DNA from 3 places in the Actinomadura kijaniata genome. Region 3 is predicted to be linked to each of the others. Evidence: riboswitches for the same ligand, from Rfam matches in the RefSeq annotation. Region 3 holds a riboswitch; each other region holds the start of a gene.
What was found. Region 3 has a riboswitch for thiamine pyrophosphate ahead of HNR61_RS09695 (purine-cytosine permease family protein). Riboswitches for the same ligand answer to the same signal wherever they lie in the genome.
Positions count from the first base shown of each region.

Region 1 (6,014 bases), on a different contig from region 3:
CCCGGACCCGGCCGCGGTGACCGTGGCGACCGCGTCGGCCACGGTGGTTCCCTCGGGCAGCTCGCGCGGCTGCCCGTTCACGATGACCTGCACGTTTTCAGACCCTCTGTTCGAAACGGTCGGGGGTGAAGGGGCGGCCCACCTCGGGCACCGCGCCGTCCAGCAGCGCCGCCGCCAGGACGTCGGCGCTGACCGGGGTGAGCAGCACGCCGTTGCGGAAGTGCCCGGTGCCCAGCACCAGGCCCGGCAGCGCGGTCGGCCCCATCACCGGGGCGTTGTCCGGGGAGCCGGGCCGCAGCCCGGCCGACACCTCGACGAACTCCAGCTCGGTGACGCCGGGCACCAGCTCGCGGGCGTCGCGCAGCAGCTCCCACAGGCCCCCGGCGGTGACGCGGGTGTCGAACCCCAGCTCCTCCTGGGTCGCGCCCACCACCAGCTCGCCGTCGCCGCGCGGCACCAGGTAGATCGGGAAGCCCCGGACCAGGCCCCGGGTGGAGCGCCGCAGGAACGGCACCGGCGCGCGCAGCCGGATCACCTGCCCCTTGACCGGCCGCACCGGCGGCACCAGGCCCGGCGGCAGCCCCTCCAGGTCGCCCGACCACGGCCCGGCCGCCAGCAGCGTCCGGTCGGCGCGCAGCACCGTCCCGTCGTCGAGGCGGACGCCCGCGGCGGTGTCGCGTTCCACGACGATCCCGGCCGCGCGCCGCCGCACCAGCGTGACGCCCGACCTCTCGGCCGCCGCCAGCAGCGCGGGCGCCAGCTTCCGGGGGTCGATCGAGCCGTCCTGGGGGACCAGCAGCCCGCCCCGGACGCCCGGCGCGAGCATCGGCTCCTGCCTGCGGCACTCGCGGCCGTTCAGCGCCTCGCTGGGGATGCCCAGCGACTCCTGGAAGCGCCGCAGGTCCTCCAGGGACGCCAGGTCGTCGGCGTCGAAGGCGACCTGGAGCAGGCCGTCGGCGCGGTACCCGGTGTCGTGCCCGGTCAGCTCCTCCAGCTCGGCCACGAACGACGGGTAGCGCTCCCGCGAGGCCAGCCCCAGCCGCAGCAGCGGCTCCTCGCCGTAGGTGAGCTCGCTGACGGGGGTGAGCATCCCCGCCGCGACGTTCGAGGCCCCGCTGGCGGGGGCCGGGTCGACCAGGGTGACGGCCGCGCCCCGGGCGGCGGCCCGCCACGCGGTGGCCAGCCCGACCACCCCGGCGCCGATGATCACAACGTCCATGCGCGCTCCCTTCGCCGGCATGATCCGGATCAGGTCCTGGCGGTCGGCGGCACGCTCAGCCGCCCTCTCAGCCCGGCGATGCCCGGACTCCCGCGCTTTGTCGGTTTCCACCCTACGACCCCCGGCCGTGCTCCGGTGCCGCCCGCCTGCGCCGCACGGCGGCCGAGTAGGGTTCGGCCCCATGGACAGGGTGATCGTCGCAGGCGGCGGGCTGGCCGGGGTGCGCGCCGTGGAGGCCCTGCGGGGCAAGGGTTTCGAGGGCGCGCTGACGCTCGTGTCGGCCGAGCGGCACCGGCCGTACGACCGGCCTCCGCTGTCGAAGGCGGTGCTCGCCGGCGACAGCGACGACACCACCGTGGACACCGACTGGGCCGCGCTGGACGTGGAGCTGCTGCTCGGCGACCGCGCCACCGGCCTCACCCTCGCCGCCGCGGGCGGGGGCGGCGTCCTCGCCACCACGGCCGGCGAGCTGCCGTTCGACGGCCTGGTCATCGCGACCGGCGCCGCCCCGGTCACCCTGCCCGGCGACGGCCGCCAGCACGTGGTCCGCACCATCGACGACTCCCTGGCGCTGCGCGAGCGCCTGGTGGAGGGCGCCCGCGTCGTGATCGTCGGCGCGGGCTGGATCGGCGCGGAGGTCGCCACCACCGCCGCGCGCAAGGGCTGCGCCGTCACGGTCGTGGAGGCCGCCGACACGCCCCTGGCGCACGCGCTCGGCCCCGAGGTCGGCGCGCTGACCGCCCCCTGGTACGCCGAGGCGGGCGTCGGGCTGCGCACCGGCGTCAAGGTCGCCTCGGTCGGGGACGGGCACCTGCTCCTGGCCGACGGCGGCCGGATCGACGCCGACGAGATCGTGGTCGGCGTCGGCGTGCGCCCCGAGGTCGCCTGGCTGGAGGGCTCCGGCCTGGACGTCGAGCGCGGCGTGGTCGTCGACGCCTCCCTGCGCGCCCACGCCGGCGGCGCCGCCCGCCCCGACGTCGTGGCCGTCGGCGACGTGGCCGCCTGGTGGTCGGAGCGCTACCGCCGCCGCCTGCTGGTCGAGCACTGGGACACCGCCCTCAACGCCCCCGAGGTCGCCGCCGCGACCCTCCTCGGCCAGGACGCCGCCTACGACGCCGCCCCCTACTTCTGGTCCGAGCAGTTCGGCCGCATGGTCCAGTACGCGGGCTTCCACGCCGCCTCCGAGCGGATGGTGCGCCGGGGCGACCCGGCGGACCGCGGATGGGCCGTGGCGTGGCTGACCGGCGACCGCCTCGACGCGATCCTGACCGTGGACCGGCCCCGCGACCTCGTCCAGGCCAGGCGCCTGATCGCCGCCGGGACGCCGGTGGACCCCGGCGCGCTGGCCGATCCGGACGTCCCGGTGCGCCAGGCGGCGCGGAGCTGAGGGTTTGACTTTCGGCGGGACGTGGTAGCAAGGGGGCGTGACCCAGACGCACACGACCGTTGAGAACGCGCTCGACCCCCGCACCGACACCCTGGTCGGGGAGTGGCTGACCCTCCCGGAGGCGACCGAGCGCCTCGGCATCAAGATCAACCGCCTGAAGCAGCTCATCAGCGAGCGCAAGCTGCTGGCGGTCCGGCGCGACGGGGTGCTCGTCGTGCCCGCGGCGTTCATCCACGACGGCCAGGTCATCAAGGGCCTGCCGGGAACGCTGACGCTGCTGTCGGACGCGGGCTACGGCGAGGTCGAGACGCTGCGCTGGCTGTTCACCGCCGACGACACGCTGCCCGGCACGCCCGTGCAGGCGCTCAGCGAGAACCGGGGCACCGAGGTGCGCCGCCGCGCCCAGGCCCTGGCCTTCTGAGCCTCCACCCGTTCGACCGCTGAACTGACGGGGCCACGGGCCACGGGGTTCGCCCCGTGGCCCGTGGCCCCACGCCCCGGAAAGGAACACCACCCCCAGTGTCCAGGCACCTGCTCTCCGACCGCGCCGTCTCCCTGCGGGCCCGGCTCAGCCGCGCCCGCCTCTACCTGTGCACGGACGCCCGGGAGCGGCAGGGGGACCTGCCGGAGTTCCTGGACGCCGTGCTGGCGGGCGGCGTCGACATCGTCCAGCTCCGCCAGAAGGGGCTGGAGGCGCGGCGGGAGCTGGAGTACCTGAAGGTGTTCCGGGAGGCGTGCGAGCGGCACGGGGCGCTGCTGGCGGTCAACGACCGCGCCGACGTCGCCTGCGCCGCGCACGCCGACGTGCTGCACCTCGGCCAGGACGACCTGCCGGTGCCGCTGGCCCGCCAGATCGCCGGCGAGGACATCCTGATCGGCCGGTCCACCCACTCCGACGAGCAGGCCTCGGCCGCCGCCGCCGAGCCGGGCGTGGACTACTTCTGCGCCGGCCCGGTGTGGCCGACGCCGACCAAGCCGGGCCGCGAGGCCCCCGGCCCCAAGCTGCTGGAGTACGTGGCCGGGCAGCGGGAGGGCCGCCCGTGGTTCGCGATCGGCGGGATTGACGCGGCCAACCTGGACCAGGTGCTGGCCGCCGGGGCGCGCCGGATCGTGGTGGTGCGGGCGATCACCGAGGCCGCCGACCCGGGCGCGGCCGCCGCCGAGCTGGCGCGCCGCCTGCCGGAGCTGTGACGCGCGCCGCCGGTGTCCGGGTCCCGGTGCTGAGAGGGTCCCGGTGCCGAGGGGGGTCCCGGTCGGGCGCGTTCCGCCATCCCCGACAATGGATCACATGAACGTGCGACCCGACGACGAGCGCCCGGTGGAGCTGGACGACGACCTGCCGGTGCTGCCCGACCAGACATCCGACGACACCGACACCGGCTGGGGCGAGTGGCGCGGTTCCGACGACGGCGACGACGCGCGTTTCCTGGAGGAGCGCCCGCCGCACTGGTGAGCCCCGGAGCCCCGGGCCCGGTCCGTCAGATCAGGATGCCCAGCGCGAACCCCAGCACCGACACCACCGCCAGGGCGACCATCATCCGCCACCGGTAGCGGGGGATCTCCCGGGGAGGCGGCTTGGGCGCGGGGGCGCGGTCCTCGCGCAGCGCCCGCACGAGCTGGCGCGCGGTGGGCCGGGCCGCCGGGTTCTTGTCCAGGCAGCGGGCGGCCAGCTCGCGCAGCGGCCCCTCCAGGTCGCCGAGTTCGGGGCGGCGGGTGGTGATGCGCCGCATGACGGCGGCGTTGGGGCCGGTGCCGAACGGCGGCCGCCCCGTCGCCGCGTACACGATCGTCGCGCCCCAGGCGAACACGTCGGCCGGCGGCCCGACCGGCTCGTCCTCGATCTGCTCGGGGGCCATGTAGGCGGGGGTGCCGACGGGCCCGGTGGTGAGCGTGGTCGCGTCGGCGGTCCGGGCGATCCCGAAGTCGATCACCTTGGGGCCGCCGGGGCCGAGCACGACGTTGCCGGGCTTGAAGTCGCGGTGCACGACCCCGGCCCGGTGGATCGCCGCCAGCGCCGCGGCGCTGCCCAGCGCCGTCCGGCGCAGCCGGTCCCCCCGGAGCGGGCCCCGGTCCGCCACGACGTCCTGGAGCGTGGGGCCCTCGACGTACTCGCTGACGATGTAGGGCCGGTCGCCGGTGACGTCGGCGTCCAGCACCCGCGCGGTGTGCCGCCCGGTGACCTGCCGCGCGGCGGCGGCCTCCTTGACGAACCGGCCGCGGGCGCGCGCGGTGGCGGCCCGGCCGCCGCGCAGCAGCTTCACCGTGACCGGCCGGTCCTTGCGGGCCGGGTCGCGCGCCAGGTAGACGACGCCCTGGCCGCCCTCGCCGAGCCGGGACACCAGCGGGTACCCGCCGATCTCGTCCGGGTCGTCGGGGCCGAGGGGACGGCCCGGCCGCCGCCGGGTGGCGGGGGAGGGGTCATGCGGCACGGGGGACTCCGGCGGGGCGGGGGACGGACGGGGAATGCCTCATTTGTACCGCGTTATTTGTACCGCGTCCCCGCGACGCCCCGCAGCCCGACGGCGAACGCGCGGTCAGCAGGCCGCGCCCCTCTGCCCGAACCGGCCGGTGAGCGGAAGGTCGCGGGAGGAGGAACCGACGCCGACGGCGTAGCAGCCCCGCGCGACCCGCCAGCCCCTGGCGGCCTCGTCCCAGTACGCCAGCGACCGCGAGGTGATCGGGAACGTGACGCGGGCGCTCGCGCCGGGGGCCAGCAGGACCTTGTCGTACCCCTTGAGCTGGCGGGGCGGCTGCGGGATCCCGGCGCGCGGCGACGGCAGCCCCAGGTACATCTGCGGGACCGCGTAACCCGGCCGCTTTCCGGTGTTGGTGACGGTGACCTGGACCCGGTCCGGCCGCACCGACAGCCCGCCGTAGCGGAACGTCGTGTACGAGAGGCCGTGCCCGAACGGGAACCGCGGCGTGAGCCTCCTGGCGTCGTAGTGCCGGTACCCGACCATGACGCCCTCGGAGAACGTCACGGTCTTGTCCACGCCCGGGTACTGGGCCGGGTTCCCGGCGAGGGGCGCGTCCCTCCCGGCGGCCGGGAACGTCATCGGCAGCCGCCCGCCGGGATCGACGTCCCCGTACAGCACGCGCGCCAGCGCCTCGCCGCCCCGCTGGCCGGGGTACCACGCCTGCACGACGCCCCTGACCCGGCCGGCCCAGGGGGTGAGCACCGGACCGCCGGTCTCCAGCACCACGATCGTGTCGGGGTTCGCCGCGGCGACGTCCGCGACCAGGCCGTCCTGGTCGCCCTTGAGGGGGTCGCGGGCGCAGGTGAGGGTGAGGCAGGACTTGTCGAAGAACTCGCCCTGGGTGTCGGAGACGAACACGACCGCCACGTCGGCCCGGCGCGCCGCCTCCACCGCCGCCGCCCGGTGGTGGCCGTCGTGGTGGGTGACGGTC
Region 1 covers NZ_JACJIA010000007.1:58,612-64,625, forward strand. The annotation lists gene thiS (sulfur carrier protein ThiS) at 1-93, opposite strand, end outside; gene thiO (glycine oxidase ThiO) at 98-1,219, opposite strand; TPP riboswitch at 1,209-1,323, opposite strand; gene HNR61_RS25460 (NAD(P)/FAD-dependent oxidoreductase) at 1,401-2,606, shown strand; gene HNR61_RS25465 (Rv2175c family DNA-binding protein) at 2,644-3,027, shown strand; gene thiE (thiamine phosphate synthase) at 3,126-3,797, shown strand; gene HNR61_RS25475 (hypothetical protein) at 3,895-4,059, shown strand; gene HNR61_RS25480 (serine/threonine-protein kinase) at 4,085-5,035, opposite strand; gene HNR61_RS25485 (beta-glucosidase family protein) at 5,141-6,014, opposite strand, start outside.
Region 1: another riboswitch for thiamine pyrophosphate. It lies ahead of thiO (glycine oxidase ThiO); the one in region 3 lies ahead of HNR61_RS09695 (purine-cytosine permease family protein).

Region 2 (6,014 bases), on a different contig from region 3:
CAGCAGTTTCGGCACCGCCGCCGGGGCCCCGGCCCGGTGGAGGGCGGTGGCGGCGGTCTTCTTGACGTTCATGTTGGGGTGGTCGAGGCACGCCGCGACCGCCTCGGCCGCCCAGGCGGCCCGCGCGCCGCCCAGCGCCGACACCGCCTGCCGCACGGTCTGGACGTCGGGGGCGGCGGTGAGCGGGATCAGGCTCGCCGACAGCGCGTCCGCGCCGCCGGTCCGCGCCAGCAGGTCGATCGCGTGCTTGCGGACGTGCCGGTCCCGGTGGCGGAGCAGGGGGTGGACGCGGGCGCGGGCACGGGCGCCCGGGACGTCCTGGAGCAGCCGCAGCAGGACGACCTGTTCGGCGGCGCTGACGTCGGGGCGTTCCAGCAGGTCCAGTGCCAGGTCCGCGAGGAGCGCGTGACCGGCGTCGGTCGCGTTCGCGGCGTCCAGCAGGCAGCGGGGGCGGATCGCGCCGCGTTCGTGCAGCCGGGTTCCGAGGCCGCGGATCGCGTCGCGGACCTCCTGCGGCACGTCCGGTTCGTGGGGCTGCGCGCCGATGGTCCACGCGGCGGCCAGGTCGGAGACCACGCGCAGCAGCAGGTCGGCGATGGCGGGGAGGGTGGCGCGGCCCCCGTTGCGCGCCAGCCGGCACAGGGCGTCCTCCGGCCGTTCCGCGGCCAGGCCGGTGCGCAGGACGGCGAGTTCGCGCTCGTCGGGGCCGCCGAGGTCGGCGGCGATCCGGCGGGGCAGGTCGCGGGGGTTGAGGCGGACCAGGATCGACCGGCGCCGTCCGGGGTCCTCGGTGAGATGCCACAGCACCTCCAGCGCCCGGTGGCGGACCGGCCGCAGGTGGGCGAGGACCGGATGCCCGCCGTCCACGCCCAGCCCGGCGCGCAGGACCTCCGCCGTCCGTTCCCCGCCGATGGCCTCCAGCGCGTCGAGCGCCGCCCCGGGCGAACGCGGCAGCGCCTCCAGCACGTCCTCCTCTGCGGGGACGTGCCGCAGGGCGCGCAGGGCGCGCAGGAACGGCTCCGGGTCCCGGGCGGTGCGCAGCGCGCGGGTGACGGCGTCGCCGACGGGAAGGTCACCGGTGCCCTGGGCGGCCAGCGCGGTGAGCAGTTCGAGCCGCCTCGGCCAGTCCCCGTCGCCGTCGGTGAGCGTGCGGAGCAGCTCGGCGCGGCACGTGAACAGCACCGTGGCGACCTCGCCGGCGGGCACGGTGTGGTCGGCGAGGGCCAGCGCGGCGATCCCCGGCACGTCGGCCGGGGCCGGGAAGTGGCCGCGCCGGTGCATCCCGCGCAGGCAGCGCACGGCGGGACCGGCCAGCAGCAGCGGGTCGGCGGCGGCGATGCCCACCAGCGCGGGGACGTCCTCGCGGCGGGCCAGTCCGCCGAGCAGCTCCAGCGCCCGGCGGCGCAGCGCCGGGGCGCGCCCGGGGTCGGCGGCGACCTCGCGGAGCAGGTCGGCGTGCCCGTGCCGCGCCGCCGTCCCGAGCGCGGCCTCGGCGTGGCCCGTTCCCAGGAAGCGGGCCAGCCGGTCGCGTGTCAGCGGCTCCAACGCGGCCCACGGCTCGGCGAGCTCGCGCAGCACGTCCCCGGTCGCGGTGTCGTCGACCTCGGTGAGCCCCACCAGCAGGCCCCGCGCGCGGGCCGGGGTCAGCGCGGCGTCGTGCAGGGCCTCGCGGACGATCCGCAGCGCCTCGCCCCGCAGCACCGGATCGCCCGTGGCCGCCAGCTCCCGGGCCAGCGCCCCGGGATCGGCCGCCTCCGCCGCGCGGACGCCCCGGACCGCGTGGTAGAGCAGCTCCCCCGGGGGCTCGTCCCGGACGCGGCCGGGCCGTGCCGTGATGTCGTCGGTCAGCTCGGCGATCCGGGCCCGGACCGGTGTCTCCTCCGCGCGCATGGCGCGATCATAGGATTCCGGCATGACGGGTCTGCACGTGAATTTCCACGGCGCGGGGCGGCCGCTGGTCGCGTTGCACGGGATCGGCGGCCACGGGGCCCGCTGGCGGCGGCTGGCCGAACGGCACCTGGACGGCTTCCGCGTCCTGGCGCCCGACCTGCGCGGGCACGGGCGTTCCCCCCACGACGCGCCGTGGGACGTGGACACCCACGTCGCCGACCTCCTCGCGGCGCTCCCGGAGGAGCGGTTCGACCTGGTCGGCCACTCCTACGGCGGGATGATCGCCGTGCACCTGGCCCGCGCCGCGCCCGAACGCGTGCGCCGCCTGGTGCTGCTCGACCCGGGCATCGGCCTGGATCCGGCGCACGCGCGCCGGAGCGCGGGCCGGTACCTGCGGGACCTCTCGTTCGCCGACCCCGCCGAGGCCCGCGCCGAGCGCGCCAGGGGCTGGGCCGAGGCCGCGCCGGAGGCGGTGGACGCCGAGGTCGCCGACCACCTGGAGCAGGGCGCCGACGGCCGGTGGCGGTGGCGGTACGAGCGCGCCGCCGTGGTGACGGCGTTCTCGGAGATGGCCCGGCCCGCCGCCACTCCCCCGCGCGAGGTGCCCACCCTCCTGGTGGTCGCCACCCGCGCGGGGGTCGTGCGGCCCGCGTACGTCACCGCCTGCCGCGCGGCCGTCGCGGACTTCGCGGCCGCCGAACTCGACGCCGGCCACATGCTCTACCTGGACCGCCCCGAGGAGACCGCCACCCTGATCCGCGACTGGCTCACCCCCTGAAACCCCGCCGCAACGACCTCCCCTGTCCTGCGGTGCGGCTTGGGGCTGTTCAGGGTGTGGGGCGGTGTGTCGCGGTGGTCGTCGGTGCGTTCGTCCATACCTCACGGGGCCGGGTTGCGGCAATGGGGGTGGAACGCGTTAACGTCGTCGGCGACAGATCGCGGGTGCCCGGCGAACCGGGCTGAGATTGCGGCTGGGACGGCCGCTGACCGCTGGAACCTGACCGGGTAATGCCGGCGTAGGGAGAGATCGAGTCGTCATGACGAACGACACCGTGGTTTCGCACGCCCGTAAGACCTACCTCCAGGGGTCGCGTCCCGACCTGAGGGTCCCGATGCGGGAGGTCCCGCTCACCAACGGCGACACCGTCGTGCTCTACGACACCTCCGGGCCGTACACCGACCCCGACCACGAGGCGGACGTGCGGCGCGGGCTGCCCGCGCTGCGGGCGGCCTGGATCGCCGAGCGCGGCGACACCGCCGAGTACGACGGGCGCCCGGCGCGGCCCGAGGACGACGGGCGCCGTTCCGGTGACCCGCTGCGCGACCGGGCGGGCTTCCCGTCCCGGCGGCCGCGGCGGGCGGCCGGAGGGGCGGTCACGCAACGCGCGTACGCGCGGCGCGGGGAGATCACCCCGGAGATGGAGTTCGTGGCGCTGCGCGAGGGCGTGGAGCCGGAGTTCGTGCGGGCCGAGCTGGCGGCCGGGCGCGCGGTGCTGCCCGCCAACGTCAACCACCCCGAGATCGAACCGATGATCATCGGGAAGAACTTCCTGGTGAAGGTGAACGCCAACATCGGCAACTCCGCCGTGGCGTCCTCCATCGAGGACGAGGTCGAGAAGATGACGTGGGCGACCCGCTGGGGCGCCGACACCATCATGGACCTGTCCACCGGCCGCGACATCCACACCACCCGCGAGTGGATCCTGCGCAACTCCCCCGTCCCGGTCGGCACCGTCCCGCTGTACCAGGCGGTGGAGAAGGTGGGCGGCAACCCCGCCGACCTCACCTACGAGGTCTTCCGGGACACCGTCATCGAGCAGGCCGAGCAGGGCGTGGACTACATGACCGTCCACGCGGGCGTGCTGCTGCGGTACGTGCCGCTGACCGCGCGCCGCAAGACCGGGATCGTGTCGCGCGGCGGGTCGATCATGGCGGCGTGGTGCCTGGCGCACCACGAGGAGAACTTCCTCTACACCCACTTCCGCGAGCTGTGCGAGATCTTCGCGGCCTACGACATCACCTGGTCGCTGGGCGACGGACTGCGGCCCGGCTCCATCCACGACGCCAACGACGAGGCCCAGTTCGCCGAGCTGCGCACCCAGGGCGAGCTGACCCGGATCGCGGCCGAGTTCGACAACCAGGTCATGAACGAGGGCCCCGGGCACGTCCCGATGCACAAGATCAAGGAGAACGTCGAGCTCCAGCAGGAGTGGTGCGCCGAGGCCCCGTTCTACACCCTGGGCCCGCTGACCACCGACATCGCGCCCGGCTACGACCACATCACCTCCGCGATCGGCGCGGCGATGATCGGCTGGTACGGCACCGCGATGCTGTGCTACGTCACGCCCAAGGAGCACCTGGGGCTGCCCGACCGGGACGACGTGAAGGCCGGCGTGATCGCCTACAAGATCGCCGCGCACGCCGCCGACCTGGCCAAGGGGCACCCGGGCGCGCAGGCGTGGGACGACGCGCTGTCGGACGCGCGGTTCGAGTTCCGGTGGGAGGACCAGTTCAACCTGTCGCTGGACCCCGACACCGCGCGCTCGTTCCACGACGAGACGCTCCCGGCCGCCCCGGCCAAGACCGCGCACTTCTGCTCCATGTGCGGGCCGCACTTCTGCTCGATGAAGATCACGCAGGATGTGCGGCGGTTCGCCGAGGAGGGCATGAAGGAGAAGTCCTCCGAGTTCCGCGAGGCCGGCGGGCGCGTCTACCTCCCGGTCGCCCCGGCCGAGTAGGTGAGCAAGCGCTCACTCACTATGCTGGCGGTGTGCGGGTGCGGGGCCCGCACACCGCCTTTTCACGGGGAGGGACGATGGCACGCCGTCCGGCCGGGACGCCGCACCGCTGGGCGTCCAACGAGCGGGAGGCGCGCGAGCTGGAGGCCGCCTGGGCGGGCGTGGTCGAGACGGAGACCGCGCGGCGGCTGATGGTGGCGGGCGTGCTGGCGTTCGCGGCCAAGGGCTACCACGCGACCACGACCCGCGACATCGCCGAGCACGCCGGGCTCAGCCCCGGCGGCCTGTACGTCCACTTCCGGTCCAAGGAGGAGCTCCTCTACCGGATCGCCGTCCTGGGAACGCGGCAGACCCTCGAACGCGTGCGGGAGGCGGTCGCCGAAGCCCCCGACGACCCGGAGGCGCGGCTGGGCGCGGCGATCCTGGCCCTGGTGGAGCGGGGCGCGCGCTACCACACCACCAGCCGGGTCATCGAGGACGAGCTGCGCTCGCTGGACGGCGCGCACCGCGCCGAGGTCGCCGGGCTGCGCAGGGAGATCGAGCACACCGTGCGCGCCATCCTGGAGGACGGGGTCCGGCGGGGCGTGTTCGAGGTGGCGGACGTCCCGGTGACGGCGCTGGCGGCGCTGTCGCTGGTGGTGGACGTGGCGCGGTGGTACCGGGTGTCGGGCCGCCGTTCCCCGGCGGAGGTCGGCGCGCTGTACGCCGAGCTGGTGGGCCGCATGGTCCGGCCGACGTCCTGACCCCGCCCATCGGACCCGCCGGACGGTCGTTCACCGCCGTCAGCCGAGTTCCTCGGCGAGGCCGACGACGATGCCCTCGGGGCCGCGGACGTAGCAGAGCCGGTAGACGTCCTCGTACCGCACGACCTCGCCGACGAGTTCGGCGCCGTGGGCCCGCAGGCGGGCGACGACGTCCTCGATGTCGTCGACGGCGAACATGACGAAGAAGGCGATGACGGCCTCAAGGTCGTCGACGACGATGAGGACATCGTCCATCCGGTGGATCGCCATGCCGGGCCTCCTTGGTGTGGGACGGCCGCGCCAGCCGTTCCCACCTCCGGGACGGAGCCGGTGAGCCGTCCTCGACATCCCCGGCCACGTCCCCTTCGGCCGGCGGCCCGCGCATCCGGCGGTCACGGCCCGGCGGTGGTCATGCGGTGGTCATGCGGTGGTCATGCGGTGGTCAGCCAGACGATGTCGGCGAGGATCTCGGAGGCGGTGATCGCGTCCGGTTCGGAGAACGGCAGGGGGCGGGAGTCGGCCCGCCGGGTGAGCCGGACGCGGACGACGCGCTGCTCGGGCCGGTGGTCGAGGTCACCGACGACGATGCCCGGTGCGATGTCGATGACGACGGTGCGGTCCCCGGGGAGTTCCCGGCGGACAC
Region 2 covers NZ_JACJIA010000005.1:449,695-455,708, reverse strand. The annotation lists gene HNR61_RS49305 (HEAT repeat domain-containing protein) at 1-1,890, opposite strand, end outside; gene HNR61_RS21905 (alpha/beta fold hydrolase) at 1,913-2,668, shown strand; TPP riboswitch at 2,819-2,932, shown strand; gene thiC (phosphomethylpyrimidine synthase ThiC) at 2,928-4,628, shown strand; gene HNR61_RS21895 (TetR/AcrR family transcriptional regulator) at 4,706-5,371, shown strand; gene HNR61_RS21890 (VOC family protein) at 5,411-5,641, opposite strand; gene HNR61_RS21885 (DUF4132 domain-containing protein) at 5,803-6,014, opposite strand, start outside.
Region 2: another riboswitch for thiamine pyrophosphate. It lies ahead of thiC (phosphomethylpyrimidine synthase ThiC); the one in region 3 lies ahead of HNR61_RS09695 (purine-cytosine permease family protein).

Region 3 (6,014 bases):
GTTCAGGCGCTTCTCGATGCGGGCGGCGCACGACGCGCAGGTCATCCCGCCGATCGCCAGCTCGATCTGCCCGGTCGTGCTGCCGGTGCCCATTGCTCGCTCCTCTCGGTGATCTTCGTGCGGGACGTCTCAGTGCGTGTGTCCGTCGTCCCCGTGTCCGCCGTCTCCGGCGGGCGGCGGGGTCGCGGCCGTTCCCGCCCGCGCGGTGAACTCGGCGGTGCGGACCTTGCCCTCATGCTGGAAGTCCAGGTAGAGGCGGTATGTTCCGGTGCTCGGGACCTCGGCGTGGAACGTGATGTCCGGCCCCGGCCTGGTCCTGCCGTCGCCCGGTTCCCCGTCCGGGTGGACGTGGAGGTAGGCCAGGTCGCCGCCGCGCAGCGCGACCAGGTGACCGTACGCCTCAAGGTACGGCTCCAGGTCGGTGACGGGCCGGCCGTCCTTGCGCACCGACAGGGTCAGTTTGCTGCTGCGCCCGGGGACGAGGTCGCCGTTCAACGTGACCTCGTAGCCGTCGACGCGGGCGGTGCGCCCGGGTTCGGGCAGCGGCTTCGGCTTCTGCTCGCCGGGCGCGACGACGTCGGTTCCCAGCGTGAGCTGCCGCTTGGCGCCCTGCGGCTTGACGTCGGTGAAGAAGCGGTAGGTCCCGGCGTCGGGCAGGGTCAGCGGGATCGACCAGACCCCGCCCCCGGCCTGCCCTTCGAGCAGGGTCGGGTGCAGGTGCTGGAACCCCGACAGGTCCCGCCGCGCGACGATCAGGTGCAGCTTCTTGCCGTGCAGGGCCTCGTAGGCGGTGACGGGCTTGCCGTCCGGGCCGTTCACCGTGAACCGGAAGTCGGTCCGCTCGCCCGGCTCGACCGTCGTGGTGGCCGGGACGAGCGTGTAGCCGTCCTCGGACACCTGGAGTCCGCCCGGGACGGGGGAGGTCGCCGGCGCGTCGCCGCCGCCGTGGCCGTCGCCGTGCCCGCCGCTCTGCGTTGCGTTCCGGGCGCCACCCGCCTGGTGGCCGTGTCCGCCGGTCTCGGCGGTCGCGCCGACGGGGCCGGTGATCTGCCCGACCCCGACGGCGCCTCCGAAGACGGCGGCCAGGCCCAGGGCGAACGCCCCCAGCTTGGTCGCGACGTTCATGTCACACCTTCACCTCGTAGCCGGCCTCCTCGACGGCGTCCCGCACCCGGGCGTCGTCGAGCGGGCCGTCGCTGGTCACGGTCACCTTGCCGGTCGCCAGGTCCACGTCCACGGCGGTCACCCCGGCGATCTGGCCGACCTCCTGCCTGACGGAGCCGACGCAGTGGCCGCAGGTCATTCCGGCGACGGTGTAGGTGGTGTCAACGCTCATCCCGAACCTCCCTCTCAAGTACCCCTAGGGGGTATCTCATGACCTCGATAGTACTCATCAGGGCCGGGATTGCAACCCCTAGGGGGTATGGGTTCCCCGTGACCTGGGACACACCGGACGCGCGGGCGTCTCCCGGCCCCGGGCCGGGCCGCCCGTTCCCGCTCGCGGCGAGTGACCGGAAACGCCGTCTAGCGGGGACGGCCGTGGATGGGAGGACTTTGGGCGCCTTGTTACACGGAAGTTATCCACAGGATGCGTGGAGCCGGAGACGGTAATCCCTAGGGTTTTTGTCCTCTGGTGACCGGATAGCCAGGGTGAATGTCGCGAAGTTCCCGAGGGTCGCGAAGTTGTCCACAGGACTGTCCACAGCTTTCCACAAGCCTGTGGGTTTCTTCGTCGCGAAGCCTTGACGGAAGATCGACTCGATCGATGGTCTCGCACGTCCCCGGACAAGGGAACGGCCCCGGCCGGGCGGCCGGGGCCTTTTTCCCGCGGTCGAGCCGGAACGGGGAGGGCTCGTCCGCGTCGGCGGACCTGTGGGGTCGGGGACGGCGGGCCGGTCGGAACGCGGGCTCAGCGGACCTTGGGGACGTCGCCGAACAGCGGACCCACGCTGCTCCAACGGTGCAACTCGCAACCGTCGGTGCGGGTGAACTTGGCGTCGACCGGCCTGCCCTGCCAGGTGCCCCTGACCGTGGCGACCTCAGGGCCGCCGTAGATCTTCGTGCAGATCCGGTCCTTGGGCGGAGGCGCGAAGGGGTCCTTGGCCTTGGCGAGCGCCGCGCACGCCTCCCTGGCCTTCGGATGGTCGCCGCCCGGCGGATCGCAGGTCAGCTTCCAGGTCTTCGCGGGCGCCTCGGGCGACGCCTTGACCTCGACGGTGAGGGAGTCCCCCGCCGGTGGCGTGGGGACGACCGAGGTGGCGGGGGGCTTGTCAGCGGGTCGGTTGTTCGTGGCCTGCTGGGAGCCGCATCCCGCCAGTGGCAGGATCATGGCCAGACTGGACGTGGCGAAAAGGAGCGTCCGATACCGCATGCGGAATTCGACGCAGGGGCGCTCCACACGGTTCCATGGAGGTGTGATGTTTTTCGGGGACGACGTACCGGCGGTGGACGCGGCCGAGGTTCCGCAGGACGCGTACCTGCTGGACGTCCGTGAGGACGACGAGTGGGAGGCGGGCCACGCGCCCGAGGCCGTGCACATCCCGATGGGGGAGCTGAGCGACCGCGCCGCCGAGATCCCGCGCGACCGCGAGATCTTCGTGATCTGCCGGTCCGGGATGCGGTCGGCGCAGGTCACGGTCGCGCTCAACCAGGCGGGCTGGGTCGCCCGGAACGTGGACGGCGGCATGAAGCGCTGGGCCGAGAACGGCCGCCCCATGGAGGCGGGCCCCACCCAGGACGGCCCGCCGTACGTCGCCTGACCGGCGGATCCCGGCCGGTCGGCAGCCGGGGCCGAGGCGGTTCCCCTTCAGGACCTGCCGTCCGCCGACCGTGACCGTGAAGTCCCCGCGCACGAAGTCGGCCCGGTCGTCCGGGGAAATCGAGTCGATCCGGCCGCTGGGCGCCACGGCCTGCCCGTCGTTCGTGCGGCCGGTACAGGCCACCGGACCGGGGCCGCGCCCCTGCGCGGGCGGGGTCGCCGTCGCCGCAGCCGGTGAGCGGCAGCACTCCCGCGCCCACCGCCAAGATCAGTGCTCGTGCCCTCATTTCCGGAGCATAGGCGGGTTCACCAGGGGTATCGGGTGGCTCGGCGGTGAGGGTACGATTTCCGACCGACCGAAACAACGCGGGAGCTCGGGTCAGCCGGGCTGAGAGGGTGACCGGAGGCGTCACCGACCGCCTGAACCTGTCCGGGTAATGCCGGCGTAGGGAGTGTGACCCCGTGACGTCCGCCGTCGAAGAACGCCCTCAGCCCGCCGAGGCCCCCCTCACCCTCGACGAACCCGCGCCCAGGGTGCTCGGGTTCTGGGACCAGGGGGCGTTCTGGGCCAACCTCGGGGTGAGCCTGTTCGCCTTCTCCGGGGCGTACACGCTGCTCGCCCCGGACGAGAACGGCCGGCCGACGATGTCGATCGTCGCCGGGATCGTCGCGATGATCGTCGGAACGGCCGTCGGCGGGCTCATGCTCGGCCTGGCCGCCGCGCCCGGCGCGATCACCGGCAAGCCCGCGATGGTGCTGCTGCGCGGGCTGTTCGGCGCGCGGCTGTCCTACGTCCCGACCGTGCTCAACATCGCCCAGCTCATCGGCTGGGGGACGTTCGAGCTGATCGTCATCGCCGACGCGGCGCGGGCCCTGTACGACGGGCTGCCCCGCGAGGTGTACGTGATCGCGGCCGGGGTGCTCACCACCGCGCTGACGATCTGGCCGCTGGGGTCGGTGCGGCTGCTGCGGCGGTACGTCACCGCCGCCGTGCTCGTCGCGCTGGTCTACTTCTACGTGCAGCTGCTCCGGGAGCCGCTGCCCGACCTGACGCAAGGCTCGTGGGGCGGGTTCTGGATCGGCGCGGACGCGGCGCTGGCCGTCTCGATCTCGTGGGTGCCGGTCGCGGCCGACTACACGCGGCACGCGCGCAGCGCCCGGGGCGCGTTCGGCGCGGCGGCGATCGGCTACTCCGTCACGCAGATCTTCGCCTACATCCTGGGGCTGCTGGCGCTGGCGCTGGTCGCGGGCGACTCGGGCAAGGTGTTCGACCCGTTCCTGCACGTGGCACTGGGCGTGGTGTTCTTCGCGGTGTTCGTGCTGCGGGAGGCCGACCAGTCGTTCGCCAACGTCTACTCCACCGCCGTCTCCATCCAGAACCTCGTGCCCAGGGCCGACCGGCGGGTGCTGACCGTCACCCTCGGCGTGCTGATCACCGGGCTGGCGCTGCTGCTGGACATCGGCGACTACGCCAGTTTCCTGTCACTGATCGGTTCGGTGTTCGTTCCCATGCTGGGAGTGCTGGCCGCCGACTTCTTCCTCGGCGGCGGGCGGCGCGGCTGGAACACCGACCGCGACGCGCCGTCCCGCTGGAGCATGATCGTCGCCTGGCTGGCCGGGTTCGTCACCTACCAGATGATCTACCCCGGCGCGGTGGGCTGGTGGGCCGCGTTCTGGAAGGACCTCCAGGGCACGGTCGGGTTCACCCCGCAGTCGTGGATGAGCGCGTCGCTGCTGTCGTTCCTGGTGGCCGGGCTCGCGGCGCTGCTGGCCGGCCGGCTGGCGCGCCGGTCGTCCTGACCGGGCCCGGCGGCGGCCGTCACCCGTGAAGTGGCGTTCCTCCGGAGGTGACCGGAAGGTCGCAAGAACCTTTCGGTGGCCGTTGCCCGGCGCCGCCCCACCATCCGGTGGCACGATGGCAGTCGTGCACGACCTCGCCCACGACTCGATCGCCCGCGCCGTCCTCGACAGCGCGGCCGACGCGATCGTGGCCGTCGACAACCGCTACCGCGTCACGGTGTGGAACCCGGCGGCCGAGCGGATGTTCGGCTGGACCGCCGGGGAGATGCTGGGCCGCGTCCCGCCGATCGTCCCCGACGAGCTGAAGGCCGAGCACAACGCCGTGCAGGAGCGCCTGCTCACGCGGGGCGACGGCGGCGGCCAGATCTCCATCGCCACCCGCCGGTTCCACCGCGACGGGCGGCTGATCGACGTGCGGATCGACACCAGCCTGCTGCGGGACGCCACCGGCGAGCAGCTCGGCTGGGTCGGGGTGTACCACCCGGTCGAGGAGGACGAGGTCGCCGCGCACCACATGGCCGAGCGCGCCCGCCTGGTCCGCCGCCTCAACCACGTCGTCGCCGACCTCGGCACCGAGCTGGACCTGGCCGAGGTGCTGGACCGCATCACCACCGCGCTGATCGAGCTGACCGGCGCGGACGCGGGCGGCTTCGTGCGGATCGAGGACGGCCGGCGGCTGCGGCTGGTCAGCATGCACGGCCTGCCCGCCCACCTGCGCGGCAGCACCGCCGACCTGCGCGACAGCCTGGTCGGGGAGCTGCTGCGCTCGGGCCGCAGCGTCAAGCTGGCCAGCGGCGAGCAGCGGCTCGGCGACCTGATCTGGTCGGAGCTGCCGGGGCTGCACACCATCGCGCTGAGCCTGAGCTACGTGCAGAACGAGCCCTACGGCGCCCTGTACGCCCTGTTCTGCGGGCGCAAGGTCGGCCACACCGAGCTGGAGCTGCTGGAACTGCTCGCCGGGCACGCCGGGGTCGCGGTCGGCAACGCCGTCGCCTACGCCGAGGTCGTCCGGCAGCGCGCCCACGAACGCGCCGTCATCGACGCCTCCGCCGACGGCATCGCGGTGCTCGGCCCCGACGGGACCGTCCGCCAGTGGAACCCCGCCGCGCACACCCTCACCGGGATCCCGTCGGCGGAGGCGATCGGGCGCGAGCCGCCGTTCCCGACCCCCGAGCCGGGCCGGGAGTCGACGTTCCCGCTGCCGTCCGGCCGCTGGCTGAACGTGCTGACCGCCGAGATCCCCGAGACCGGCGAGCTGGTGGTCGACTTCCGCGACGTGTCGGAGGCCAAGGCCCTGGAGGAGGCCAAGGACCTGTTCCTGGCCACCACCAGCCACGAGCTGCGCACCCCGATCACGGTCGTGCAGGGGTTCGCCGCCACCCTGGTCAACCGCTGGGACGAGCTCGCCGACGACGCGCGCCGCTCCGCCGTCGCCACCATCGCCGAGCGCGCCCGC
Region 3 covers NZ_JACJIA010000002.1:527,398-533,411, reverse strand. The annotation lists gene HNR61_RS09720 (heavy metal translocating P-type ATPase) at 1-93, opposite strand, end outside; gene HNR61_RS09715 (DUF8832 domain-containing protein) at 130-1,125, opposite strand; gene HNR61_RS09710 (heavy-metal-associated domain-containing protein) at 1,127-1,336, opposite strand; gene HNR61_RS09705 (SSI family serine proteinase inhibitor) at 1,910-2,329, opposite strand; gene HNR61_RS09700 (rhodanese-like domain-containing protein) at 2,418-2,759, shown strand; TPP riboswitch at 3,115-3,226, shown strand; gene HNR61_RS09695 (purine-cytosine permease family protein) at 3,221-4,558, shown strand; gene HNR61_RS09690 (sensor histidine kinase) at 4,674-6,014, shown strand, end outside.